3 regions of the Megamonas funiformis genome follow, and region 1 is predicted to be linked to each of the others. Evidence: riboswitches for the same ligand, from Rfam matches in the RefSeq annotation. Region 1 holds a riboswitch; each other region holds the start of a gene.
What was found. Region 1 has a riboswitch for thiamine pyrophosphate ahead of thiS (sulfur carrier protein ThiS). Riboswitches for the same ligand answer to the same signal wherever they lie in the genome.
Positions count from the first base shown of each region.

Region 2: it holds a riboswitch for thiamine pyrophosphate, as region 1 does, so the genes downstream of both, thiC (phosphomethylpyrimidine synthase ThiC) here and thiS (sulfur carrier protein ThiS) in region 1, are expected to answer to the same signal.
Region 3: it holds a riboswitch for thiamine pyrophosphate, as region 1 does, so the genes downstream of both, GXM21_RS05295 (cytosine permease) here and thiS (sulfur carrier protein ThiS) in region 1, are expected to answer to the same signal.

Region 1 is NZ_CP048627.1:1,255,043-1,259,729, reverse strand. It holds gene thiH (2-iminoacetate synthase ThiH) at 1-953, opposite strand, end outside; gene GXM21_RS06370 (thiazole synthase) at 992-1,750, opposite strand; gene thiF (sulfur carrier protein ThiS adenylyltransferase ThiF) at 1,766-2,404, opposite strand; gene thiS (sulfur carrier protein ThiS) at 2,407-2,604, opposite strand; TPP riboswitch at 2,804-2,907, opposite strand; gene GXM21_RS06355 (DMT family transporter) at 2,950-3,819, opposite strand; gene GXM21_RS06350 (Cof-type HAD-IIB family hydrolase) at 3,950-4,687, shown strand, end outside.
Region 2 is NZ_CP048627.1:215,530-220,184, reverse strand. It holds gene GXM21_RS01010 (sensor histidine kinase) at 1-412, shown strand, start outside; gene GXM21_RS01005 (hypothetical protein) at 524-1,531, shown strand; tRNA gene GXM21_RS01000 (tRNA-Arg) at 1,604-1,680, shown strand; TPP riboswitch at 1,792-1,891, shown strand; gene thiC (phosphomethylpyrimidine synthase ThiC) at 1,972-3,276, shown strand; gene deoD (purine-nucleoside phosphorylase) at 3,380-4,096, shown strand; one part of gene GXM21_RS00985 (IS3 family transposase) at 4,156-4,655, opposite strand, start outside.
Region 3 is NZ_CP048627.1:1,068,441-1,073,095, reverse strand. It holds gene GXM21_RS05295 (cytosine permease) at 66-1,292, opposite strand; TPP riboswitch at 1,365-1,471, opposite strand; gene rplS (50S ribosomal protein L19) at 1,635-1,976, shown strand; gene lepB (signal peptidase I) at 2,052-2,588, shown strand; gene GXM21_RS05280 (DNA-deoxyinosine glycosylase) at 2,647-3,159, opposite strand; gene clpB (ATP-dependent chaperone ClpB) at 3,411-4,655, shown strand, end outside.

The DNA of each region.
Region 1 (4,687 bases):
ACAACTTGTAAAAGCTGTGCTTCATGTACATCTTTAGGATTGATTTTATCATTATTGATAATTGGACGAAGGCGAGGGCAAGAAAATGCTATCTCTGCATGTGGATATTTTTGTTGTAAATAATATGCATGCATACCTGTAGCTAATGCATCTTTTCTAAAATCATCTAAACCTAAAAGTGCAGCAAAGCCAACGCCTCTCATACCGCCACGAATTGCTCTTTCTTGAGCATAGAAACGATAAGGGAAAATACGTTTATGTCCAGCTAAATGAAGTGTTTCATATTTATCGCTATTATATGTTTCTTGGAATACAGTTACATAATCCGCACCGCATTTTTGTAGGTAAGCATATTCATCTGTATTCAATGGATAGATTTCAAGTCCAATAACACGGAAATATTTTTTAGCTATTTTACAAGCTTCACCTATATATTCTATGCTGGATTGCTTGCGACTTTCACCTGTTAAAATCAAGATTTCCTGCAATCCAGATTTAGCAATTTCCTGCATTTCTTTATCAATTTCATCATAATTCAATTTAGCACGTTTAATTTTATTATGACAATTAAAACCACAATAGATACAATAATTTTCACAGTAATTAGCAATATATATTGGTGTGAACATATAGATAGAATTGCCAAAAAATCTCTTAGTAGTTTTCTGTGCTTTTTGTGCTATCTGTTCAAGAAAAGGAAGTGCTGCTGGAGATAATAAAGCTCTAAAATCTTCTGGTGTAATATGGTCATGACTAAGTGCAGTTTGTACATCTTGGGCTGTATATTTATCATAATCATAACTATCCATATCAGCTATAACCTTATCTAAAATATCACTTGGTATAACTTCCATATCTGGTAAATATGCCATATAGTCAATACGTTCTTTTTTTAATTCAGCTCTTACTTCATCATTAATAATACTTTCATTAATATGATTATCTTTATTCATTCATCTTACCTCACAATTATTACTGATTAAATTAATAATTAATCTTGTAAAAATCCTGTCAATGGAGAAGATGCACTTGCTCCTTGTGCTTTTACACGACCTAATTTTGCTTCATAAGCAAGGCGTCCTGCTTCAATAGCATAATTAAAAGCTTTTGCCATGCGAACGACATCACCTGCTATTGCTATAGCAGTATTAGCCATAATAGCAGTAGCACCCATTTCCATAGCTTCACAAGCTTGAGAAGGTCTACCAATACCAGCATCTACAATAATTGGTAAGTCGATTTCATCTATGAGAATTTGAATAAATTCTTTTGTACATAAACCTTTATTAGAGCCGATGGGAGCCCCAAGAGGCATTACACAACTAGCACCAGCATTTACTAAATCTCTAGCTACATTTAAATCTGGATACATATAAGGCATAACAGTGAAACCTTCTTTAGCTAAAACTTCAGTAGCTTTGATAGTTTCATAATTATCAGGTAAAAGATATTTACTATCGCGCATAATTTCAATTTTTACTAAATCACTGCCACAAAGTTCTTTAGATAAACGAGCTATGCGAATGGCTTCATCAGCATTTCTAGCTCCAGAAGTATTAGGAAGCAGTGCTATATCTTTAGGAATGTAATCTAAAATATTAGCCATACCACCATTATTTACACGACGAAGTGCTAAAGTTACAATTTCAGCTTTTGCTTCATTGATTGCTGCTTGAATTAATTCTAAAGAATATTTACCAGAACCTAAAATAAATCTTGAATTGAATTGATGTTTTCCTAATTGCCACATAATATGATACCTTCTTTATAAATTATTTTCTAAAATCAATTGAGTGATTAAATTTGCTTGATGACCAGCACAAATAGCTACTCTAGGAGCCATTAAACTATTTTCATTGGATAATGCAGTTTTTTCATCACCACAGATATAAAATTTGCCCATCACCTTACGAGTATGAATTTCATTGCTATGACCAAAACCCGCCATACCACTTCCAGAAATGATATATTTTTCAGGGAAAAGCTCTAATACCTTATTTACTAACATCGCCTTATTTTCAGGAACGTCAAAAGCTTCACAGATGATATCTTCATCTTTAAACAATGAAAAAATATTATCTTCTGTTACCTTTATACAATCAGTAACGATATTTAAATAAGGATTTATCATTTGTAATTGCTCGGCTAGAGCTTGCGTTTTGTATTCATTTAGATGTGAGATGAAATAATGTTGTCTATTGAGATTGCTGATATCTACTTTGTCAAAATCAATTAAATGTAAATGACCTACACCTATTCTAGCTAGTGCCACAGCGATATTAGAGCCTAAACCACCAAGACCGGCTATAGCAACTTTAGCATTATTTAATTTTTCTTGGTTGACTATGCCATGGCGGTCATTTAAAGTTTGATAAATTAATTCTTTTGCCAAAATATCTGCCATTATCAGCCACCACCAACAAAAGTTACGATTTCTAATTTATCATTAGGATTTAAAATAGTTTGTGCATATTTTGCTTTTGGGACTATTTGACCATTTAACTCTATAGCTATCTTATCTAAAGAATAATTATTTTCTTGCAAATAAGTAACTAAATCCATAGGCAAAGATATTTCTTGATTTTGTCCATTAACTATTATCAAAATAAGACCTCCTTATTTTTTATCTTTTGAGAAATTTTATTAAAAAAGGAGTCCACAAAAAGATACACCCGCGGTGGTGCACCCCTTCATGAACTCCTGTTCAATCACATGGTCAACTCTATGTGATTTTAAAAATTAATATATAGATGTGTGTTAAAATAAAAAAGAGATGACAAAATGCCATCTCTTCTAATTGCAAATACATCATAATTATTATCCTACGTTGGCATTATCCAAATCAGGTTATAGGTCAAAGTTCACAACTTCCTCTCAGCCAGTTTACTAGCTCCCTGTTATTAATTTATATATACAATATAATTTATAAATTATCATTTGTCAATAAGTTTAATTATTTTTCTTGAACAACTCACTGACAAGTAAAGAACCTAATATCAAAATCGCTCCAATCCATTGAGAAATACTCATCGGCTCAGCTAAAAGAACTGTGGATAAAATAATCGCAGTTACTGGGTCTAAATAGCTAAAAATAGCAACTTTTTGTGCTGGTAATTCTTGTAGTGAAGAAAAATATAATAAATACGCTATACCTGTATGTATAATGCCTAATATAGCCAAAGATAATAACGAAAAACCACTCATGCTCCATGAATTTCCCTGATAGATTACATAAGGCAATAAAATTATTGAAGCTAATAATAATTGAGCAATACTGCTATCAATGGCAGAAATATCTTTGAAAAATTTATTTGCTAAGACTACAATCGCATAAAATAATGCAGCAGATATTCCATACAGTACACCGATAAAATCATTCACACCAGATTGATTGTCATTGAATATGCCAGCGACTAATGCCATACCTAATAAAGATAAAATTACACAGATGATTTTAAATAGCGATAAACTTTCTTTCAATATAAATGGAGATAATAATACTACAAAAGTAGGTGCTAAATAATATGTAAGTGTCGCTGTAGCTATCGTTGTATAATTATATGCTTGAAATAAAAAAATCCAGTTAAAACCTATAGCTACACCAGATATTAATAAATAGCGTAAATTTTTTATTAAAACATTTCGATTTATTTTTTTGTGCAAACATACCATAGCGATAAATAAAATAAAAGCACCTACAAAACCACGCACTAGGGCTATTTGCGAACTTGCAAGTTCGATATTGCGCACAAATAAACCGATACTACCAAAAATAAGCATAGCCGTAATATTTTTTAAAGTTGCATTCATGAAAATCATTCACATCTCTTTCTATATTTATCTAGTCAATAATTATTGTTTATAATATAGCATAAAAACAATATACGTACTAGCTTAAAATTTGTTATAATTGATTTATATTTTATAATTCTAATGAAAGTACGGTGATATGATGATAAAAGCTATTTTCTTTGATATTGATGGTACATTAGTTAGCTTTAAAACACATAAAATTCCTGAATCTACAATACAAGCTTTACATACTTTAAAAGCAAAAGGAATAAAATTATTTATCGCAACTGGTCGTCCGCCATATGACTTGAAATTTTTAATTGATGAATTTGGCGATTTATTCACTGGTTATATTACTTTTAATGGTCAATATTGTTATGATAGTACAGGGAAAATCTTACACGAAGAATATTTAAATCGTGAAGATTTAATCCAATTTACAAATTACATCAAAGATAAAGATATCGCTTGTGGTTTTATGGAAATAGATTATTTTTATTTTAATCTCTATAATGACCGCTTAGCAAAATTAAAAGAAACTTTAGGAGATACTGCACCTGATAGAGCATTTGATGATGTAAGTCGTGTATCCAATCATAAAACATATCAATTGAATATTTTCCTAAATGAAGATGAAGAACAAGAAGTCTTACCATATTTGCCAAATTGCAAAGCTGTTCGTTGGTGCCCATATTTTACAGATATTATTCCTAAAGATGGCGGTAAAGGCACAGGCCTCAAAAAAGTTTTAGCTTACTACGGCATAGATATCAATGAAGCCATGGCTTTTGGTGATGGTGGAAACGATGTGGAAATGCTTGAAGCTGTAAAATATGGCATAGCTATGGGAAATGCTAATGATAATTTAAAACAGATAGCAGATTTTATCACTTTA
Region 2 (4,655 bases), 1.0 Mb from region 1:
TAAAGCATTGACAAAACAGGTAAAACTCATTTTTAAAGAAGTTCCTACTAGCGAAATTATCGGTGTTCGTCAATTAATCGAAGAATTAATTTATAACCTCATCGAAAATGCTATAAAATACAATAAAGCCAATGGTTCTGTCTTTATTTCTTTATTAAATGAAGACAAAAATCATCTTATCTTAGAAGTAAAAGATACTGGAATAGGTATAGCGTCAGACGATTTACCACATGTATTTGAAAGATTTTATCGTGCTGATAAATCCCGTTCTCAAATCAATGTAGAAGGTACAGGTTTAGGTCTCGCTATCGTTAAACATATTGCTGAATTCCATCATGCTAATTTAACAATTCAAAGTAAACCTAATGAAGGAACTTGTATCAGAATTCACTTTTCTTTAAAATCAGATTAAAAAATTTTTTAAACCCCTATTTTAGGGGTTTTCTTATTGTTTAAGCTAAAATTTTTGGTATAATAAGTAGAGTAACAAATTTTATAATATATATAATGAGGGTGCATGCTTATGCGATTAATAAAAAATATTATTTGTCTTACTGTATTAATGGTTTTCACATTATTCCATACTCAAATTAGTTTTGCGGCTGATTCTGAATGGTATTGGATTAGCTCAGATGATAAATATAGTAAATATTTTTCTATGACAAGAATTACTACTGTTTCTAGTCAAAATAACATTCCTACTTGTATTGAAGACTGGATAAAAACAGGTTACGCTCCAGGTGGAGCAGCTGAAACTATAGCTAATATGAAACTTCCTATCAATGACCCTAATCAATTAGTCTATAGCTTAGCTCGTGTTCAAATCAATCCTCAAGAAAGAACCTTACGCTATATGGAAGAAATCTTCTATGATAAAGATGGCAAGGCTCTTTATACACTCAAATATGATAATCCTGTAAATAAAGATATCAACTCTCAATCTTTTGATGAAAAATTCTATGCTATGATTGTAGACCGTGTATTCAATAAAGGTGAAGGCGGTCGTCTTATTTCTAATGCTCGTTGGCTTGGCTTATGGAGCAATGAATCTGGAGAAAGCAGTGCTGATACAGCAACACTTCGTCAGATAGATAACAATATTATTGTTTGGATTTGGCAAGAAAACAAAGACTCTGCTGGTAATGTTTCCTCTATCCAATTCATGAAAAAAGAATATAACATACAAAATCTAACAGCTAGAACATTAAAATATAATTTCTGGTCTCCTGATACAAATTGGATTGATAAAACACCTAATCTCGACAAAAATATGCATTCTATCATTCCTGAAAACACAGAAGATGTAGAATTCAAGAAAATAAGATATTATGCTAATAAATATCCTGAATGGGCAACACGTTATCAAATCAATAAAACAGCAACAACAGCTACTGTTCCAACAAACACAACAGCAACTACTACAACTCCAACACCTACTACACCTGTAAACTCTACTACAACATCACCAGCTGCTAGTGGTGTTACAAATCCTATTGGCTCTGTAGGTCCTATTGGAGCTCCTATAAATTAAAATTTGCGACTTAGTTTTAGTTATGCTAAAATTTAGCTTATTAAATTCATCTAACTAAATTAGATTGAAATTGCGGCTGTAGCTCAGACGGATAGAGCATTCGCCTCCTAAGCGAAGGGTCGCGTGTTCGACTCACGCCAGTCGCACCATTAATTTAATAATTAAACAATAAAAGGATATCAAATGATATCCTTTTTTTATTTTCATTTTTAAAATCTTGTTTTTTCTTGAAGAATAAACTATAATATAAGAAAATTGAAAAAATCCACTAGGGGTGCTTATAAAAGCTGAGAGGAAATATTCCGACCCTTAGAACCTGATTTGGTTAAGACCAACGTAGGGAAGTGGCAAATAAATGATTATCAAGGCAGATTTGCAACTTTCTTTTCATATCTGCTTATTTTTTTGCCATTTATCACTTATATTATGGAGGCAAAATTATGACAATGACACAAATGCAATCAGCTAGAGCTGGTAAAATCACTGATGAAATGAAAATCGTAGCTCAAGAAGAAAAAATGGATATTGAAACACTTCGTGAACGCGTTGCCAATGGTACTATCGCTATTTGTGCTAATATCAATCATCAAAATTTACACCCTTATGGTGTAGGCGAAGGACTTTGTACTAAAGTAAATGCTAATATCGGCACATCTAGTGCTTTTCCTGACCCAGCTCCTGAAATCGAAAAATTAAATGTCGCTATCGCATCTGGTGCCCATTCTGTAATGGATTTAAGCACAGGAAATAATATTGATGCTTCTCGTCAAGCTATTTTAAAACATTCCACTGTAATGGTAGGAACTGTGCCAATTTATCAGGCAACAGTTGATGCCATCAAAGCTCATGGTGCTGTCGTGAAAATGACTGAAGAAGATTTACTTCATGCCATTGAAAAACAAGCCAAAGATGGTGCTGATTTCATGACTATTCACTGCGGTGTAACTATGGATGTAATCAATCGCATGAAAGCAGAAGGTCGTTATATGGACGTAGTTAGTCGTGGTGGTTCATTCATCACAGGCTGGATGCTCTATAATGAAAAAAATAATCCACTCTATGAACGCTATGATGATATCTTAGATATCTGTGCAAAATATGATGTTACTATGAGTCTTGGCGATGGTCTTCGTCCTGGCTGTCTTGCTGATGCTACTGACCATGCTCAAATTCAAGAACTTTTAAATTTAGGTGGACTTGTAAAACGCGCTTGGGATAGAGGTGTACAAGTCATGGTTGAAGGTCCAGGTCATGTACCATTTGACCAAATAGCTACAAATATGAAATTGCAAAAAAGCATTTGTCATAATGCTCCATTTTACGTTCTTGGCCCACTTGTTACTGATATTGCTCCTGGATATGACCATATCACTGCTGCAATCGGTGGAACTATGGCAGCTTCTTGCGGTGCAGATTTTCTTTGCTATGTAACTCCTGCTGAACATCTTGCTTTACCAAATGTTCAAGATGTAAAAGATGGTGTTATTGTAACTAGAATTGCCGCTCATGCTGCTGATATCGTAAAAAATGTACCTGGTGCAAAAGATTGGGATTTAAATATGGCTAAAGCTCGTAAAAAACTTGATTGGGAAGAACAAATGAATTTAGCTATCGACCCACAAACAGCTCGTCAAAGACGCGCTTCACGCAATCCAGAAGGCACAACTGCTTGCTCTATGTGTGGCGATTATTGTGCTGTTGAAATCGTCAATAAATACCTCGGTGCTACAATCGAACATTGTTAATTTAAAAATGCAGGATAATCCCTGCATTTTTTCATTCATTATGATAAAATTTTTATAGATATTCTTATATCTCATAAAATTATTGATGAAAGAAGGTATTGTTATGAGTAATCATATTGAAGCCAAAATCGGAGAAGTTGCTGATGTCGTTTTACTTCCTGGCGACCCATTACGTGCAAAATACATCGCTGAAAAATTTCTAGAAAATCCTGTCTGCTACAATCATATTCGCAATATGTTTGGCTATACTGGAACTTATAAAGGCCATAAAGTTTCTATCCAAGGAACTGGTATGGGTATTCCTTCTATTTCTATCTATGCACATGAATTAATCTGCGATTACCATGCTAAAAAATTAATTCGCGTTGGTACTTGTGGTGGTTTAAAAGATGATGTTCATGTTCGCGATGTCGTTATCGCTCAAGGAACAACTACTGATAGCGGCATTATTGTTCGCACTTTTGGTGATGGACTTCATTATGCTCCACTTGCTGATTTTGAATTATTAGGCAAAGCATATCACCACGCTAAAAAATTAAACATTCCTGTAAAAATTGGTAATGTATATTGCCAAGACCGTTTCTATGATGAAGAAGTTGATTTGCAAAAATTAATCCAATATGGCTGTCTTGCTGTAGAAATGGAAACTTCTGCTCTTTATATGCTTGCTGCTCGTTATAATGTACAAGCACTTGGCGTATTTACTGTAAGTAATCACTTATTTACAGGTGAAGAAACTACAGCTAAAGAACGTGAACAATCCTTTGATAATATGATTAAAATAGCGCTTGAAACTGCTATCGACGAAAGAGATATTTAATAATGCAAATACAAAAAGAGGACAATATTGATGTGCACCCAAAATATTGGACATATTAATTAGGCTACTAATTGAAACTTAATTCTGTATTCTACAGGACTAAGTCCTTTTAGTTTTATCTTTATCCGTTTTGTATTATAATATTTTATATAAGATTTTAACTCTTTTATAAAATCTTCAACGGATTTGAATTTTTTTAAATAGAATAATTCGCTTTTTAGTAAACCAAAGAAATTTTCTATTACGGCATTATCTAAGCAATTGCCTTTTCGGCTCATGCTTTGGATAATGCCTTTTTCTTTTAATAATTTTTGATATTTTTTATTCTGATACTGCCATCCTTGGTCTGAGTGTAGAATTATCCCTTTTGTTTCTTTTATCTTTCTTGTTGCATCTTCTACCATATCTAATACTTGCTTTAGTATTGGTCTTTTCGATATTTTATAACTTATTATTTCTCCGTTATATAAATCTATTATTGGTGATAAGTATATTTTTTCATTACATAATGCAAATTCTGTTACATCTGTTGCCCATTTTTCGTTTGGTTTTTCTGCTT
Region 3 (4,655 bases), 190 kb from region 1:
AAAAATCCTTGTCAATATATTTATGTTGTTTACTTTTAGATTTATGGCTAAATAATAAAATACTTTTAATATCTCTTATTTAAACTAAATTTTTTTGCTCCAATCAATTGATTAACAAAAATATTAATAATGGCTATAGCTAACATAACTGGCACAGTAATCCCAATAAAAGTGCTGTAATCAATCAACAATTCATAAGCTATAAAACCAATTAACCATAAAAGACAATTTTTACCAGTGATAAGTGAATTTTGATGATAAATATTATAGCTAAAGAAATATTCAGAAAAAGCAATAGCAAATAACGGTGCAAAAGTTGCTGCTATAAAATAAAGGAAAGTTTCATATTGTTCCATGGATAAGAAAATAGCAAGCAATGTAGAAATTATACATACAAAAAACGCTGTATATTTTACATCTAATTGATTACTGATATGATTTAAACAAATACTTGAAGAATTTATCGTAATGAAATTTGTTGTTACTGTAGATAATAAAATAACAACTAAAGAAATAACACCCAATCCAGATAACATGAAAATATCACAAATATCTGTTATCCCATAATGAACAGCACTACCTAAGCCAATTGTATACATTAAAATACTGCCAAAACAATATGCCACTACACAGCTCAATGTACCTGTAGATTGATTTTTAAGTGTTCTTGTATAATCTGAAATAACTGGCATCCATGATAAACACATAGCAATATTTAATTCTACCGCCATGCCAAAACTCATACTTTCATCTAAAGAAGTTACCACTTCATTTGCAGAAACTACAGCCCCAAAACCTAAATATAAAGAAGCAAGCAATAAACAAAGCATTACTACTTTATTTATCTTACTTACAAAATCCATTGTACTAAAAATCCAAATGCAAGGAAAAAGACCTATAATAATTGTCCATAAAATAGTATTTTCTCCCATATTCCATAAAGATGCCATTAATTTATTAAAAGCTTGTGCCCCAATGATGGTCATTATAGAAGTCCAACCTATTAATTGAATAGTATTTAATAGAGAGAAACTAACAGAACCCAACTTACCAAAAGATAAATTAATACTTTCAGAAGCACTACAACGTTTATTAGCACCGATAATCCCTGCTAAATAAAGAATAATTCCACCAATTACATGACCTACTAAAATAGCTAAAAATCCATCTTTCATGCCAAGTGGTGCTAAAAAAGTTCCTGTCATGATTTCAGCCACAGAGACTGCTGTACCAAACCAAATCAATGATACATTAAAACTAGAATTATTTGTTGATGTAAAAAATGTAGACAAAAAATCACCTCATAAAAAATAAAAATATTTAAAAATAAAAAAAGGAAATAGCCATGCCATTTCCTTGAAAATACGTAATCAAACTAATATTTCCCTACGTTGGCATTATCCAAATCAGGTCATAGGTCGAAGTTCACAACTTCCTCTCAGCCTGTCTACAAGCTCCCTTTTTCATATTCTGCCTTTAATATAAATTATCCTAAAATATTTGTCAAACTCTCGAAAAATCTCCAAAAAATATATTGCATAGCCTATTTTTATATGATAAAATAACCTAGTATGCAACAAACGGTCCGCTGTGAGATATTCTTATATGAACGTTTGAATTAAGGAGGAAAAATAATGAATATTATTCAGGCTTTAGAACAGGAACAATTACGTAACGATATCCCTAAATTCATCCCTGGCGATAGCGTTCGCGTACATGTAAAAGTAGTTGAAGGATCCAACGAACGTATTCAGATGTTCGAAGGTGTTGTAATCGCTCGCCAAGGTTCTGGCGTTCGTGAAAACTTCACAGTAAGAAGAATTTCTTATGGTGTTGGTATTGAACGTACTTTCCCAGTACATTCCCCACGCCTTGCAAAAATCGAAGTTACTCGTAGAGGTATTGTTCGTAGAGCAAAACTTTATTATCTTCGTAACCTTACTGGTAAAGCTGCTCGTATTAAAGAAAGACGCTAATATCTTCATAAGAGGGACTGCCTATGGCAAGTCCCTTTTGTTTTATTAGTATGTTCTAGTAGAGGGAGGATTATCATGGCTGATAAAAAAGAGTCATCTTTAGGTAGTGAAATTAAAGATTGGGTTATTTCCATAGCTATCGCTGTTGTCTTAGCCTTATTCATTCGTCATTTTGTAGTAGAATTATATTTAGTTGATGGACCTTCTATGCGTCCGACATTACAAAATCAAGAGCGTTTAGTCGTTAATAAATTTATTTATAATTTACATGACCCTGAACGCGGTGATATCTTGGTATTCCAATATCCAAAAGACCCTAGCCGTGATTTTATCAAACGTGTAATTGCAATTCCTGGAGATACTATTGAAATCAAAGATGGTCATATTTATGTAAATGGGGAATTAAAAAATGAACCATATATCTTAAGCACAACTAGAGGCGATTATCCACTGGCTACTGTACCAGAAGGACATATCTTTGTAATGGGCGATAATCGCAATAATTCCGAAGATAGTCGTTTCGCTGATGTAGGCATGGTACCATTTGATTTAATCAAAGGTAAAGCAATACTCATCTTCTGGCCACTTGATAAATTAAGAACATTACCATGATAATAACGAAAAGGTACCTATGAAATATTTTGTAGGTACCTTTTTTATTTTATAAAATCTATTTATTGTTTATATGTCTAGCTAAAGCTTGTTGCCAAACTTCTTGAAGCATCGGCAAACGAAATTTAGCATTTGCTGGACTTGTAGATGGCAAAGTATAAAAAGTATATGTTTTATCTTTTAAAATATCTTTATTATATTTCTTAAAGCACTGAAAAGATTTTCCGCCATTAAAACAAATAGTCTTTATCTTAGGATATTTAGCAAATAAAGCTTTAAAATCATTTGGCACTTCATCGCAAATAGCACTATCTAAACTACCTTCTCGAATACAAGAATCTATAGAGTCCCATAGCGCAATATGATTTTTTCTCAATAATTCTAGTCGCTCTTGATAAATAGTTGGTATTATTCCTTCATTAAAAAATATAGCCATTAATTTCCAAAATCTATTTTGAGGATGAGCATAATATTGTTGCTGTTCCAAAGATTTCACACTTGGCATTGAACCTAAGATAATAGTTGTACAATTTTCATCAATAGATGGGGCAAATCCTATGAGTCTTTCCATAAATAAAATCACCTCTATCTTATTATAATATAAAGATTTTTAGTATAGATAAAAAATTTTTAAAAATAAATGTCAAAAAGTCAAAATAATGTTTGACAATTTGACTTTTAGCTTTTATAATATGTTTTGTAAGCAAATATGAAACTAAAGTATAACATAAATTATTACTTTAGTATTTATGTTTACTATATTATTGTTTTTATACTATTATTAATCGAAATGTTACTCATCATGACTTGGAGGTATAAATCATGGGTGAAGAAAAATATACACAAAAAGTTTTAGAAGCTATGCAATCTGCACAGCAAGAAGCAGCACTTCGCTATCATCAAGAAATTACATCTGCTCATGTTCTTTCTGCTTTGATTAAAGAACCAGAAGGTTTACTCGCTACTATTTTTGCTGAATGTAGAGTAGATTTACCTATGCTCAAAGCAAAATTAGAACAAATACTCAAAAAAATTCCTAGCGTAAAAGGTCAAAGTCGTTTAGGCATGAGTACAGAAATGGTTCGTGTATTAGGTAGAGCAGCAAAACTCGCTGAAAACATGAACGATGAATATATAAGCACAGAACATTTATTATTAGCTATTGTCAGCGATAGCGATGACGAAATGCAAACATTATGTAGAGAATTTAATCTACATCAAAATAAAATTCAAGCTGTAATCAAATCAGAACGTAAACAAAATGTAAATAGTGATAATCCTGAAAGTGGTTATAAATCACTTGAAAAATACGGTCGTGATTTAACAGCTATGGCAAGAGTTGGTAAGCTCGACCCTGTTATTGGCCGTGATGAAGAAATCCGCCGTACTATCGAAATCTTATCTCGTCGTACTAAAAATAACCCAGTATTAATCGGTGAACCTGGTGTTGGTAAAACTGCTATCGTTGAAGGTTTAGCTCGCCGTATCGTAACAGGTGATGTTCCAGAATCTCTAAAAAATAAAACATTATATTCTCTTGATATGGGCTCATTAATCGCTGGTGCTAAATATCGTGGTGAATTTGAAGAACGTCTAAAATCTGTATTAAATGAAATCTCTAAATCCGATGGACAGATTTTATTATTCATCGATGAAATTCATACTGTAGTAGGTGCTGGCGCAACTGAAGGTGCTATGGACGCTGGTAACTTATTAAAACCAATGTTAGCACGTGGACAACTCCGCTGTATTGGTGCTACTACTTTAAATGAGTACCGTAAATATATTGAAAAAGATACAGCTCTTGAACGTCGTTTCCAACCTGTAATGGTAGGTCAACCATCTGTAGAAGATACTATCTCTATCTTGCGTGGCTTAAAAGAACGTTATGAAGTTCATCACGGTGTAAGAATTCGTGATAATGCACTTGTTTCTGCAGCTGTATTATCTGATAGATATATCTCCGATAGATTTTTACCAGATAAAGCTATCGACTTAGTTGATGAAGCTGCTGCTAAACTTCGTACTGAAATCGAATCTATGCCAGAACCTATTGAAAAATTGCGT